Regions from separate parts of the Neobacillus sp. plas4 genome, predicted to be linked through region 2. Evidence: predicted binding sites of a transcription regulator. Region 2 holds the regulator's gene; the other holds the start of a gene.
The links. Region 2 encodes Rex, which represses fermentation and respiration genes when NADH is low (regulators of the CRP and FNR family bind a similar motif). Its sites were predicted from a motif close to TTGTGAAATATTTCACAA; they were not measured.
Positions count from the first base shown of each region.

Region 1: a site for Rex is predicted at 5,131-5,148, ahead of AC2TFD_RS16510 (formate/nitrite transporter family protein). Genes of this name have one in related genera too.

Region 1 is NZ_CM170152.1:3,325,306-3,333,052, reverse strand. Features, by position in the region: gene AC2TFD_RS16530 (2-isopropylmalate synthase) at 1-1,237, shown strand, start outside; gene AC2TFD_RS16525 (NADPH-dependent oxidoreductase) at 1,463-2,233, shown strand; gene AC2TFD_RS16520 (AIM24 family protein) at 2,322-3,017, opposite strand; gene AC2TFD_RS16515 (ribose-phosphate diphosphokinase) at 3,292-4,242, shown strand; gene AC2TFD_RS16510 (formate/nitrite transporter family protein) at 4,276-5,103, opposite strand; gene AC2TFD_RS16505 (hypothetical protein) at 5,324-5,815, shown strand; gene AC2TFD_RS16500 (GNAT family N-acetyltransferase) at 5,856-6,611, shown strand; partial or broken gene AC2TFD_RS16495 (hypothetical protein) at 6,646-7,040, shown strand; gene AC2TFD_RS16490 (hypothetical protein) at 7,224-7,436, opposite strand; gene AC2TFD_RS16485 (DinB family protein) at 7,648-7,747, shown strand, end outside.
Region 2 is NZ_CM170152.1:286,368-294,114, reverse strand. Features, by position in the region: gene AC2TFD_RS01570 (CPBP family intramembrane glutamic endopeptidase) at 1-494, shown strand, start outside; gene AC2TFD_RS01565 (YdiK family protein) at 491-691, shown strand; gene AC2TFD_RS01560 (cytoplasmic protein) at 1,245-1,952, opposite strand; gene AC2TFD_RS01555 (bactofilin family protein) at 1,966-2,682, opposite strand; gene AC2TFD_RS01550 (YhbD family protein) at 2,696-3,319, opposite strand; gene AC2TFD_RS01545 (redox-sensing transcriptional repressor Rex) at 3,438-4,091, opposite strand; gene moaC (cyclic pyranopterin monophosphate synthase MoaC) at 4,121-4,618, opposite strand; gene AC2TFD_RS01535 (ABC-F family ATP-binding cassette domain-containing protein) at 4,806-6,725, shown strand; gene AC2TFD_RS01530 (Gmad2 immunoglobulin-like domain-containing protein) at 6,764-7,255, opposite strand; gene tsaD (tRNA (adenosine(37)-N6)-threonylcarbamoyltransferase complex transferase subunit TsaD) at 7,589-7,747, opposite strand, start outside.

The DNA.
Region 1 (7,747 bases), 3.0 Mb from region 2:
GCTTAAAGAATATGCAGAAGAGACGGAGGGTAACTTCCAGTTTCAGTATTCTCCTGAAAGCTTTACAGGTACAGAGATGGAATTTGCTCTTGAAATCTGTAACCAGGTCCTTGATATTTGGCAGCCGACTTCTGATAATAAGGTAATTATTAATCTTCCAGCTACTGTTTCAATGTCCATGCCTCACGTCTACGCGAGTCAAATTGAGTTTATGAGTGAACATTTAAATTACCGGGATAATGTGATTCTATCAGTCCATCCGCATAATGACAGGGGAACGGGTGTGGCTGATGCTGAACTTGGAATGCTTGCAGGAGCGCAGAGGGTAGAAGGGACTCTGTTTGGAAACGGAGAAAGAACGGGTAATGTAGATATCGTAACGCTTGCAATTAACATGTATTCACATGGGGTAAATCCGCAACTTAATTTTGAAAATATCCGTGAGATTATTTCAACGTATGAAAAATTAACTAGGATGAGGGTCCATGAAAGACATCCATATGGCGGCGAACTTGTCTTTACTGCGTTCTCTGGATCCCACCAGGATGCCATCGCCAAAGGTATGAAATGGCGTGAGGAAGAGAATCGTCAGTATTGGACAGTACCTTATCTATTAATTGACCCAAAGGATATCGGCAGAGAGTATGAAGGCGACATTATCCGTATTAATAGCCAATCCGGTAAAGGGGGAATTGGTTATATCTTAGAGCAAAACTATGGACTAGATTTACCTGCCAAGATGCGTGAAAACTTCGGTTATAAAGTAAAAGATCAATCTGATCGTTTGCATAAGGAACTAATGGCAAATGAAATCTTTGACATATTCAATAATGAATATGTTAATATAAAAACCCCAGTTGAGTTCAGAAATTACCGATATACTCAAAATGACCATTATCAAACCATTATATCCATCATCATGGATAATGAAATTCTTGAAATTACCGGTGAAGGGAATGGAAGACTAGACGCGATAAGCAACGCTCTTCAAAGCAAACTCGGGATCCGTTACAAAGATTTAGTCTATAAAGAACATGCTCTAGAAATAGGGTCCGGATCAAATGCTGTATCTTATGTAGGGATTACTGATTCCAATGGTACTGTTTATTGGGGATGTGGGATTGATGCGGATATTATGACATCTTCTGTGAAAGCTTTGTTTAGTGCAGTTAACAATATGGTAACTAGTACACAATTACCGATATTTTCCTATTCTGAAGCCGACCAGGTGAAATAATAAGATAAGCAGTATGTGTCCAGTTTCTTGCAACGAATGTTATAGGATTGCCAAAAAAACAATTCATCGTTTATATGGTGATCAAGTTTGTTTTATGAAATTGGCACTTCACAATCTTTCTCAAAATGACTATGAATAATTCCATTCATTGAGTTGCTCTTCCATTAGAGCAACTTTTTTGTTAGGGTATTTACTATATTAATTTTTAGACTAAGGAAGGTACATATGAATTATAATGAAACATCAACTAATAAAGTAGTAGAAACGATGATGGCTCATCGTTCCATTCGAAAATACTCTGATAAACAAGTTCGTAAAGAAGATCTAGATACAATTATCCGTTCTGCACAAGCTGCACCTTCGTGGGTTAACGGACAACATGTTACGATCATCTCGATTAACGATCCTGAGCGAAGAAAGAAAATGTCGGAGCTAGCAGGAAATCAAAATTATATTATCGAAGCCCCCGTATTTCTTGTATTTTGTGCAGATTTTCACCGTATTAAAGTAGCTTGTGAAATGGAAGGGAAAGAGTTTAAGGCTGCGGTGAATCCTGATTTATTAATTGTAGGATCAGTAGACGTTGGAATTTCTTTGGCAAGTGCCATTACAGCAGCAGAATCGCTGGGGTTAGGTACGGTCCCAATCGGAGGGATTCGGAGAAGTCCTTTAGAATTTATTGAGCTTTTAGATTTACCTGAATATGTTATTCCTATTTCCGGTTTATGTATTGGCTATGCGAGTGAAGTTCCTAATCAAGTACCGCGTTTACCACAAGCAGCCATTTTCCATGAAGAACTGTACAATCAAGATATAAATGAAGAAATCAAAGAACTTAATAATATCCATCTTGAGGCTACTAAAGGAAGAAAAAGCGGTGGATCTACCTGGACACAAAGGATGGCTAATTTTTATATGTATCCCTTTTATGTAAATGACAGTTATAAAGACGTTGGGAAAATGCTGAAGCAACAAGGTTTTCGAAAAGGAGAATAGTTTTTCCATTGGTTTTTATTCTTATAGGAGCATATTGAACATAAAACGTCCTCGCTGTCTCGAAGACAGGAGGACTGACTTTCTAAAATCATGTTTGATTAGCTTTCATATAAGTCTCTTCGTAAGGCTGGATAACTACAAAACCTTCTCCTTCGAATTTCATTTGAATGGATTCACCGCTGCCTCTTCCTAAAAGTGTTTTTAAGGTAATATCGGTTTGAAATGTTGGCATGAGATTTCCAGACCAAGCAACGGTAGCATTTGGATCTGTGATGACAGGACTGCCAGGTAATACCCTTAACGTGATGGGTTCATAATGCGTAGTAAAAGCAATCATACCGGTTCCTTCGCAGCGAACATTAAACAAACCGCCTGCAAGCATTCCGGCAATACGCTTCATTAATTTAATCTCCCATTTAATACTAGGTTCAAAGGCTAGTAAGTCATTCCCGTTAATATAAATAGAATCATTTTGGAGGTTAAGGATAATAATTTTCTTCCCTGTATCAGCGAGGTATAACTTCCCTTTCCCGTTGGCTTTCATTAAGGAAGCGCCTTCGCCTGTAAATGCCTTTTTGAATGCTGTACCCAGCCCATGTTCTAAAATTCCTTCGCGTACAAACTTTATTTCTCCATGATAAGCAACCATTGAACCAGCTTTTGCCCAAACCTGTCCGTCTAAGTTTACCTCCAACATCCGAGGAGTTTCTAATTCAAAAAAACCCTCGCCTTTATCTTGCTGCTCTGTTTTTTGGATAAATTCTTCTATCGAGTATCTGTTCATAGCTCTCACATCCTTCCATTCCTTTATTACGGGTATCTTTCATTTTTGTTTCATTTAATTGATAGAAGGAATGATAAATTTATTCTGTAGTTGTGTAATCCAAACCGAACCTTACGAATGACCACTTAAGGGACACAATCTTTGAAACCATGTTCTTAATTAGTTTATTTTTTCCTAAAAAGATTAATGGGTGTTCCAAACCCTTCATTTCATGTAAAATAAGAAAATGAGTGAAATAAAAATTGTAAATAAACAAAAGTATGGGGGACATAAAGTGCCATATCAACTTAAAAAAGGATTTAAATTATTTGCATTAAATTCAAATAAAAGCTTAGCAAAAGAAATGGCTGTGCTTTTAGGCTGTGAAATTGGGAAGAGCTCCGTCACGCAGTTTAGTGATGGTGAAATTCAAGTGAATATAGAAGAAAGTGTACGGGGCTGTGATGTATATGTTGTCCAATCTACTTCACATCCAAATAACGATCATATTATGGAGCTTCTTATTATGATTGATGCCTTAAAAAGGGCTTCAGCCAAAATGATCAACGTTGTTGTGCCGTACTACAGCTATGCACGTCAAGATCGAAAAGCAAGATCAAGGGAACCGATTACAGCCAAATTGGTTGCAAACCTTTTAGAAAAATCAGGTGCAACACGGCTTATAACCATGGACTTTCATGCTCCACAGGTTCAAGGTTTTTTTGATATACCAGTAGATCATCTAATTGGAATTCCGATTCTGTCCGAGTATTTTGAGAAAAAAGGACTCGAAGATGTTGTTGTTGTTGCACCACATAATGGCGCTGTAGGGAGAGCACGGAAAATGGCAAGTCTTTTAAATGCTCCCATTGCCCTCATTGATCGCCGACGCCCTGAACCGGATGTTTCCGAAATATTAGAAATCATTGGGAATGTAGAAGGTAAAAATGCCATTATTGTTGATGACTTAATAAATACAGCAGCAACACAGACTTATGCTGCAAAGGCCTTAGTGGAGTACGGGGCAAAAACAGTGTATGCTTGCTGCACGCACGCTGTTCTCTCTGGGCCAGCTGTCGATAGAATTGAATCATCACCTATTCAAGAACTAGTAGTAACAAACACGATTGAACAGACTGATGAAAAGCAGACGAAAAAAATTACTATTCTATCTGTAGCACCGCTGCTGTCAGAAGCAATTGATCGAATTCATCATGAAAAAGCAGTAAGTCCATTATTTGAATAAAATGGAAGGAGCCGTAATGACACGGCTCCTTTACTATAATCCAATTTTTTTATTAAACATCCCAGGTTTTTTTGTTCCATCAATAACGGTATATTCATTCTTTTTATAGGCAAACCAATACGCCATCCCAATAAAAAGTGCACCGCCAACAGCATTGCCTAAAAAGACAGGAATAAAATTACCTACATAATCCATCCAGGTGAAGTAGCCTGCAAATATGGCTGCAGGTATTACAAACATGTTGGCTACAACGTGTTGGAATCCAATGGCGACAAAAGCCATGGTTGGAAACCAAATTCCTGCAATTTTTCCCATCATATCCTCACTCCCATAAGATAACCATACAGCGGCAGCAACTAGCCAGTTGCACCCGATCCCTGATACGAAGGCTTGAAGAAAGGTTGCATTTAATTTATGTTCCGCAATATGAACGGTACTGTCCAAATAAGCACCCGTTTCGGTTAGCCCAGCAACATGTCCGAAAAAGTAAGCAACGAATATGGCACCTAGAAAATTACTGATGGTTATAAGGGTCCAGTTATGAAGTACCTGCTTGGTATTAATTTTATTTGCAAACCTTGCCAGTGGAACTACCATCATATTTCCTGTGAGTAGTTCACCGCCAGCTATTAATGTGAGAATAAGACCAATCGGAAAGACAGAAGCACCTATAATAGAACTTAATCCTGATAAACCTTCTGATAATGGTGCGGTAACACGAATATAAAGTAGAAATCCTAATGAAATAAAAGCACCTGCTTGGAATCCAAGTAGAAGGGTTGTTAGTAGCGGGTAACTTGTCTTTTTAATTCCATTTTTAATTGATATTTCTAGTATTTTATCTGGTGTGTGTAATGACATAACACGATTTCCTCTCTAAATCGTTAATTGTGAAGTACGTCACATATTGATTTGACTTTATTTTAACCCACTCAACACGAATATGCTGTGAACATTTCTTTAACTTTGCATATTTAATAAAAACTATACCAAATAGTAAGATTTTTTGTAGTAGTCATGTGTTTTGGTATAAAATTAGATTAATAATTATTGAATGTAATGCTTTTTGGAGGAATTGTTTATGGCTGTTGTAAAATCGGTAAAAATTGATGGTGAAAAGATCCATGTATTTAAGAGCGCGATTTATATTTTTGAATCAAGTTCTGGATTTACGTTAGAATTAGACCTAATTGTTACTGAGGTTACAGTAAAAAAATATAGTAAAGAACAAACGTTAATTATGGCGATAGAACTAGAAGATGGTCGAGTCATTGAATCCATTATGCATGTAAAAACCCTGTCAGGGGGACTGCCTCAGCTTAATTTATTCTGCGATGTAGATGATATTGACGAATACGATCATATGGATAGAATAAATGAAAATAGTACATGGTTTCCGAATATAGAAGAGGGAATTACCATTGAAGAAATTAGAAAAGTAGAAATGCCTAACGAAAACATTAGTTTAAAATTAAACCTGCCCATTGATCAAGTAGAATGGTTGAAGAAGCAAAAGAAGAAGGATTTAAATCAATTATTTACAGAAATGATTCATAAACAATGGAAGAAATAAATCTTTAAAGATGGTGTTATTTATAAAGGGGATGACATTCATGCAAGTTACATTTGAGAGTATTTTTACACATGGTCATGTTGTAGTTGAAAATAACTTATATAAGCATTACCATTTTCCAGAGATGTTATCAAGATACGATAGTAATTTTATCGAGTATAAAACCTTACCGTCACTGGATGAATTTAAGGAAGCTGAAAGTTATTTAAGAGAATATCACCTGAAAAATGGACAAATGCACGTTAAGTTTAAATTTCCAGAAAACGAAAAAATACCTATGGATCTAGTGAATTACCTAAATCTAGCAGAATATGATATTGGGTTCCTTGAACTCTATACCATCCAGCCTGATCAGTTTCCCGCTGTGAAGGATCATCCTGATATTGAAGTTCAAATCGTAACCCAAAAAAACCTTATGGCTTTTCTTAACCTACAGTATCAGCAAGATATCGTATTTGGCAGTAATTATGCTAACCAAAAGGCAGAGTTAAATAAGAAGACTTTTGATAACCCAAATTTCATGCAACTTCTTGCATTATATAAGGGAACACCTGCTGGAGCAGTAGATGTAATTATTAAAAAGGATACAGCTGAAATTGATAATCTTGGAGTGGACGAAGCCTTTCAAAAGAAAGGAATTGGAAGCCGGATTCAAAAATTTGTCATGGATACATTTCATGATAAGACCATCATTTTAGTTGCGGATGGTATGGATACACCAAAGGAAATGTATAAGAAGCAAAACTACCAATATCTTAGCTATCAATATTATTGCCAAAAAGTAGAAGAAAGATAGATTAGTAAACGAAAAAAGGGTTAAAATAAAATACGCAGAAAAAGCGACGGCAGAGCAGGCGGCAAAAGAAAAGGCAGAAGCTGAGAAAAAGGATATAGAAGAAGTTGAGAGAATCGGTTATGAGACTGGAATTACGTATGATCAATTGGCACGAACCCCAGATGACTTTGAAGGAAAGAAAGCAAAGTTCAGTGGAAAGGTAGTGCAAGTGATGGAAGGTAAAGGAGAAACTCAATTAAGAATTGCTGTAAATGATAATTATGATACGAATTATTCGTTGTATACGAGAGTGATATTCTTTCCTCAAGAGTACTAGAGGATGATAATGTAACTGTAAGTGGTAAAAGATTAATTACCTATCAATCAACATTAGGTGGAGATATTAGTATTCCTGCAATGGAAGTAAAGGTTATAACTATAAATAATTAAATTTATTCAAACTTTTAAATAGAAACTTGGATTACCTTTTATCTCCAAAATGCAGAGACACTCCTACATGATGGAGTGCTCTGCATTTTACTCGAGATAGGAAAGATCATGGAATCCTATTTCACGATATCAGATGTAAATCTAAATGGATTATTCGCCGCCTTTTTAAATTACCTGTATTGCTTAAGGTTCCATATCATGAATGAACCGCCCCGTATCAGGGTTTTTATAATCATTGTTACTCTCATTGTCATTCGAATTGAGATCATTTCGTACGGGACGGAAATTTACATCATTTTCTTGATTCAATGAATTTCTTTTATCAACATTACATCCGGCTAATAGTCCAAACGATAGACCAACGGATATCGCAAGGATTTTCCATTTGTTTTTCATGTCATTACTCCCTATATCATTTTATTTTTACTATGCACGAACTGAGAATTTTTTAGTCGAAAAACAACAAATAAGACTATTTTTTCTCGCCGTTCTATCGATAGCTTTCTAAAAATATATTTATCTAATATATGGATTTCGAATTTTTGAATTAAGCTTTAAAATGTTATACTTTTCTTGTAATGAAAAACATATTACTGGAGGAAATGGAATGTATACTTCTATCTCGCATTTTATTAATGAATGGAATCAAGAAGCTGCTTCTACGCAAAAAGTATTGGATGCCTTGACGGATGAGTCGCTTCAACAAA
Region 2 (7,747 bases):
GATTTTCTGCTGTATGGGCTGTATTTGGTGTTTTCCTCGCCTTATTCGCCCAAGCCCTTGCTGCTAATATTGAACAGCTTATTGGTGTTGAAATGGGCTCAGAAAACACACAGCAAATTCTTGCCATTATTGAATCCTTTCCCCTTGCTATGGTGGTCAGTTCAGTAATCGGTCCCATTCTGGAGGAAATCGTTTTTCGCAAAATTATTTTCGGTTCTCTTCATAAACGGTTGAACTTTTTTTTCTCAGCATTAATCAGCTCGGTCATCTTTGCCCTTGCCCATATGGAACCGCAGCATATTCTTCTTTATTCTGCAATGGGCTTTACCTTTGCTTTTCTCTATGTAAAAACAAAACACATCATTGTACCGATTTTCGCCCATGTCGCCATGAATACATTGGTTGTCGTGATTCAATCTGTTTACAAAGATGAGATAGACGAATTCATTCGTGAGGCAGAATCGATTCAAAACTTTATCGGAGGCTTTCTATGAGACGTTCACCTATGTTTTCCGGGATTATCTATTTTGTTTTAGGAGGTTTGTTTACCTATTTTGCCATTGAGGATGTTCAGCAAAACGGCTGGGGATTTTTCAGCTACCTGCTCGTTTTATTGGCTACCTTTGACTTTGGTTCAGGTATACGAATGATCTTCCTTCACAATAGATATAAGGAAAAACCAAAAAAATAACAAACCAGCCTTTTCACTTTGTGGGTGAAAAGGCTTTTTCCTTTGGCTGTTTTATTGTTCATTGTTGATTATCTGTATAGCGATATAAAAGATTGATTAAGGACATATCAGGAGATTCTTCAATGAGATTTGTCCTTCATGACAAGGATGAAAGACATCTCAGGAGTTTCCTTATCGAGTTTTGTCCTTCATAACCAGGATGAAGGACATTTCAAGAGTTTCCTCAACGAGTTTTGTCCTTCATAACCAGGATGAAGGACATTTCAAGAGTTTCCTCACGAGTTTTGTCCTTCATAACCAGGATGAAGGACATTTTAAGAGTTTCCTCAACGAGTTTTGTCCCTCATAACCAGGGTGAAGGACATTTCAAGAATTTCCTCAACGAGTTTTGTCCTTCATAACCAGGATGAAGGACATTTCAAGAGTTTCCTCAACGAGTTTTGTCCCTCATAACCAGGGTGAAGGACATTTCAAGAATTTCCTCAACGAGTTTTGTCCTTCATAAATTATTTTCGAAAAATACCCCACATCAGTCTTTAACAAAGCCCTTCCTCTAAAGCTTTATCTTTGTTTTAACCGTGGAACTTTGATCATGTGCTAATTCCGTCGTATACTCCACTGTCCCAATTTGGCAGCCAGTGCCGATTTTTACTCGTTTACCGCGAACGATGTCAGCTTTTGTATTTTCCAGGTAAATGTCATCACCTTCGATAACTTTAGCGGTTAGAGTTCCTGTATCTTTGCTAAAAGGAAGAAAAGAACTTTTTTTCTTAACACTTATGACCCCTCCGCCAATTTCCTCCGCTGAACTTTGCCCAAAACGCAATGAAATTTTTATCTTATCGGCATTAAGAAGACCTTTGATTTCAAACCCTCCTGTTGATTCAAAGGTTTCATATTCGACGTCTCCGTTTACAGATATACTGCCTTTTATATTCGCTTCTTCTCCCGTTAAATCCTCGCCCACTTCCAGCATCCCAAGGATTTTAATTCTTTTTAAACCAGCTCGGCCGCCAACCTCCATTGATCCCATAATCAGCGTTTCATCGGACTGTAAATCCCCTTTTACCTCTGCCTCGCCGTACACTTTGATCGACCCTGTTTTAACACTTTCTAATGCCTCACTTGTTCCATACACATGAATAACGGAGCATTCGATATCATTCACAATCGTGCCTTCTCCTCGAATGCTGATTTTGTCATATTGACCGCCAGGATAACTGCCAGACCCTTTAATCGTTAAATTTTGCATTTTTGCCATTTCTCTTCCCCCCTTAAGCCTTTCGGACTTCTTTGACCACTGCTTTTTCATCCATCGAAAATTCTCCCGAATATTCTACAACACCAATAAGGCAATTCGGACCTATCGTAACGTTGTTTCCTCGGACAACAGCAGCCTTCGTATTTTCGATTTCAATCCTATCGCCTTCAATTAATTCTGTTTCTAGTTGGGTTGGAATGAACGCTTTTAATAAACAAAAAAATGGCGATTTTTGTCTAATAAGAATCGTTTGACCGCCAATCTCTTTTGCTCTGCACTCAGCAAAAATCGTGATGTCGATCAGATCAGCATTTAACAAACCGCCTATTGTAAATTGTGATTCTGCCTTAAAGGTTTCCGCTTCACAATCTTCTCCCACCGTCATTCTACCTTTTATTTTTATCTCATCACATTTGATTTTTCCGCCAACAGAAGCTTTCCCTGATACCTTTAAATTTTTTACAGCCACATGATTTTTAACCTTTGCAGTGCCATCAATCGAAAGGAATTCTCCTTCTATTGATCCGTTTATTTTCCCATTCCCGCTAATCTTTGCTGTAGCGGCTGCCACATTCCCATTTACTGTCCCTAATCCACTGCATTCAAACTGGGTACATTCTACATCAGTATTAATCGTTCCTTTACCATTTAAGGTAACACGTTCAAATTGTCCCCCATTAGATGACCCAAGCCCATTGATGATGAGGTCTCCTCGTTTTTTCGTTTCCATCGTTCATTCCCCTTTATACGAATCTCGCTTTGATTTCTTCCATACATGCATTTATTGAAATATGTGAAACCAGTTTCGTTCCTGAATCAAAATGGTATCCTTCCGTATTCATTAGCAATAGGCATTGTGTAACCCCTAATTTTCTCGTCATCACCAAGTCCGTTCTTTTTTGCTTGATTTGATCCCTGTTTTCAATCAATACCTGCAAGAGCATTTTCCCTTCATCCAAATTAATTTCTCCTGACTGCAGCAGCTTTTCTAAAATAAATACTTCCAGGATCCTTGAAAAATGAAACGAAAGATTTCCCTTTTCATTTTCCAGATAGAAATCCATTACTGGACGAGAAACAATGTTACGTCTCACTAATTCATCTGCTTCAAGTTTTATATCGCTTACATTTGGGGAAAACATATCTGCCAATTCATCTAAGGATAGATTTTCTTTCATCGTTTGAATTTTATCAATTCTCTCTAAAATCTTTTGTTTAGGAAAAAAGGTCTCCTGTCCGGTAAACGTTGATTTGCGAATAAACCAATCTTCTGGTATTAAGTCTTTTCTTTTCCATCTATATAATTGTCCATAAGAGATTCCGGTCAAGTCTAATAAATCTTTTTTTGAAATTAACTCCTCATTCATCTTTATAACCCCTTTCCAAATACAGTGTAACATAACACTGTTACGCTAGTAAAGTTCACACTCTCTATTTCTTATCGACAAAAAAAGACCTTTTCGGCTGCTGAAAAGGTCTTTACTCTTATTCTTCTGTATCATCAGTTGGATAGTGCTTTAGGAAATAGATTAGAGATTGCAGTTCAACTGCTAAGTCTATATGGTGCACGCGAATAGATGGAGGTACATTTAATCTTGCAGGTGTAAAATTTAATATCGCCTTTATATTTGAATTTACCAGGCGGTCGGTAATCATCTGCGCCACAGGTGCTGGCACTGTTAGAATGGCTACATGAATATCATCATTCTTTAAGTACTCTTCTAAATCATCCATCGGATAGATGGGAACATCCCGGATAGTTGTTCCCATCTTGTTTGGATCGACATCAAAGGCACATTCAATTCTTGTATTATTATTTTTTAAAAAGTTATAATTTAAAAATGCTGTACCGAGATTACCAACACCTATTAGAGCTACTTTTGTTAATTCATCTTGGTCCAGCGTTTTCCGGAAAAATGTTAATAAATAATTGACATTATAGCCATATCCCTTTTTCCCTAAGGCACCAAAGTAGGAAAAGTCTCTGCGAATGGTTGCCGAATCTACCTTTACTGCCTCACTTAGTTCTGCTGACGATACCCTCTGTTTACCGGAGGAATGTAGATTCTTTAAGAATCGATAATATAAGGGCAGCCGCTTTGCTGTCGCTTGTGGTATTTTCATTGTTTCATTACTCATATTCTCCCACCCCCTATAGTTAATAATTGTTACCTTACTGATTCCGTTCTATGGAAATCTCCGTTTTTCCCTCCGGTTTTTTCAACCAAATAGGTCTTTCCAATTACCATACCTTTATCCACTGCCTTACACATATCATAAACGGTTAAAGCACATGTGGAAGCAGCTGTTAACGCTTCCATTTCCACACCTGTATTTCCTTTTGTTTTGACAGAAGCTGCAATATTTAATGTAAAAGCCATATCATGTTCCTTTTTCCATGAGAAAGATATATTTACCCCCGTCAAAGGAATAGGATGGCACATCGGGATGATATCCCACGTCTTTTTTGCTGCCATTACCGCAGCAACTTGAGCTACTGCAAGAACATCGCCTTTTTTCATTTCATTATTGGTTATTTTTTCGTAAATTTCTTTACTAACAGTAATGCTGGAATGAGCAAGTGCCGTACGAGTGGTTTCTGGCTTATCGCTAATATCCACCATCTTCGCTCTTCCTTCTTCGTTAAAATGAGTAAATTCAGACATAAACAGTATCCTCCCACCAAAAATCATACTATATTTTTCACAATTTGTCTGTGAAACTTTGAACTCATGATAAAAAATTACATGATTTTATGTTTGATTATCCCCTTACTTTCCCCAACAACAAGGCAGTTTATTGCCGACAATCCCCGAATGAGGTACACTTATTAGAGTAATTGAGGTGAAAACAATGATATTATTACAGGTTAATCAATTAGCAAAATACTATGGTGCAGACCTTATTTTATCGAATATAAAACTAGAATTACAAACCCGTGATCGTGTGGCACTTGTGGGACGAAACGGTGCTGGTAAATCGACATTATTGAAAATCATTGCCGGGCATTTATCCCATGATGGCGGGGAGATTATTAAGCCAAAGGGTGTAAGTATTGGTTATTTAGCTCAGAATACCGGTTTAGAATCACATTTATCAATTTGGGATGAAATGCTGTCCGTATTTGAATCATTAAGACGTATGGAAGCCGCCATCAGGCAACTAGAGGTGCAGATGTCAGACCCTGCTGCTATCGAGAATACAAGCAGCTATGAGCGCATTCTAAAAGAATATGACGAGCTGCAAGTGAAATTCAAGGAACAAGGCGGCTATCAATATGAAGCAGATATTCGCTCCATCTTACATGGATTAAATTTTCACGATAGCTCATTAATGATTTCCAGCCTAAGCGGCGGGCAAAAGACGCGTTTAGCGTTAGGAAAACTGCTTTTATCAAAGCCTGATATTTTAATCCTGGATGAACCGACAAACCACCTTGATATTGATACGCTTACTTGGCTGGAACAATATCTTCAAGGGTATGACGGAGCCATCTTAATCGTTTCACATGACCGTTATTTCTTAGACAAAGTAGTAACGCAGGTTTATGAAATTTCGCGTAAACAAATTCAAAAATTTATCGGGAACTATAGTGCGTATCTCGATCAAAAAGCAGCCAGTTACGAACGTGATTTGAAGTTATACGAGAAACAGCAACAAGAGGTAGCCAACCTTCAAGATTTTATCCAGCGCAATCTAGCCCGTGCCTCCACGACGAAACGAGCACAAAGCCGGCGCAAAAAGCTTGAGAAAATGGATCTGATGGATCGCCCATTAGGGGATGAGAAATCTGCAACCTTCTCTTTTGAAATTGAGAAACAGACCGGAAATGATGTTCTAACAGTGGATTCCCTTGCGGTTGGTTATGATGGACAAAAGGTATCTGAGAATATTTCCATGCGGGCTTACCGTGGTGAAAGTATTGCTTTAGTAGGTCCAAACGGAGTTGGGAAGTCTACTCTTCTAAAAACCATTATCAAAAAACTCCCTGCTCTTTCCGGGAAGGTTCTATATGGTGCAAATTTAGCCATTGGCTACTATGACCAGGAGCAAGCTGAATTGACCTCAAATAAGCGCGTTCTCAACGAGCTTTGGGATGAATGGGCGTTAATTAGTGAAAAGGAAATACGTACTGTCTTAGGCAACTTCCTCTTTTCGGGTGATGATGTATTAAAAATTGTCTCCACCCTGAGCGGTGGTGAAAAAGCAAGGCTAGCCCTCGCCAAACTAATGCTTGAGAAAGCAAATGTCCTGATATTGGACGAGCCAACCAACCATTTGGACCTAGACAGTAAGGAAGTTCTTGAAAATGCCTTAGTCGACTACCCCGGAACGATTATTTTTGTATCACATGATCGTTACTTCATTAACCGAATTGCAACTAAGGTAGTGGAGCTTAGCGCCCATGGCAGTACTGAATATCTCGGGGATTATGACTATTATGTGGAAAAAAAGCTTGAGCAGGAAGAGCTAAAGGCTTTAGAAGCTGCAAGTGTGAATAAAAGGCAGACACAAATGGAAGTACTAGAGAAAAATAACTATCATCAGGATAAAGAAACCAAAAAGCTCGAGCGGCAGCGGAAAAGAAAATTAGAAGAAATAGAAATTCGTATAGAAGAACTGGAAACACTCATTCAAGATTTCGAGGAAAAGTTATGTGAACCAGAAGTATTCCAGGACCATGAGAAGGTCTTGGAAATTAACTTGAAAAATGAAAAAGCAAAAGCTGAACTCGAACAGTTAATGGATGAATGGGCCGAACTGGCGGAATAATAAAAAAGGGGCTTGATGATTATGTCCAAGCCCCTTTACTATTTAATAGGAATCGTTAGAATGTTTGTTTTTGATCCATCTTTAGCTGAATAAACGAAAAGCTCCATCGAAACATTGTCTTTTGCTAATAGATCCTTTTCAATCGTAATCTCAAAATTCCCCCAAGCCGGGGCACCATCCGTTTGATAATGGTTTGCTCGTAATATCTCTGTTCCAGAAATGACGGCATATTGAAAAACACCTTCAAAAACTCTTGCCTTTCCTTTTACTACTACCTGATCACCTGTTTTTAATACGGTTACTTCATTAAATACTTCATTTCCATATTGCTTGTTCTCACCTTCTACACCATCAGATTCTTCATCTTGATTGTCTTCCTTATTTACCACATCAGGTTCCTTGTCTAGATTGTCATCTTCCTTTACCACATGAGGCTCTTTTTCACCTTGTGACGTGTCAGGCTGTAGGCTGCATGCAGCAAGTACAAGAAAAAGTCCCATTAACACACTTATCCATAATTTTTTACTCATTCTTATCCTCCATTTATACAATTCCTGTTTATTAATTATATTCATGTATTCGTCCATTCTATATAGTATCTACCCTTACATTTTCAACTATGAATCGACAAAATGCTATAAATTTCGACTTCAATGATAGATGCCCCCCTTTTCCACAGCTTTATACACATATTAGAACTGATTGATTCAACTATCCAGATACTTTTCCACATTATCCACAAAAAACGATCGACTTATCCACATTATCAACAATTAAAAGGCACTTACCCACATTTTTCTGTGAAGTCCAATTTTTCTAAAAAAGTTATCCACAAAAAAAGCCCTTCTTTCTCAGAAGGACTTCTAATTATATAACTCAATATCTAATCCTGGATTTGCATTCAAGGTTAGATCTGCTCTAATTCCTTTATCAAACATGATACTTCCTGCTGCTGCAATCATCGCTGCATTATCCGTACATAAGTTTAAAGGCGGAATCACTAATTCAATACCTGCTTTGTC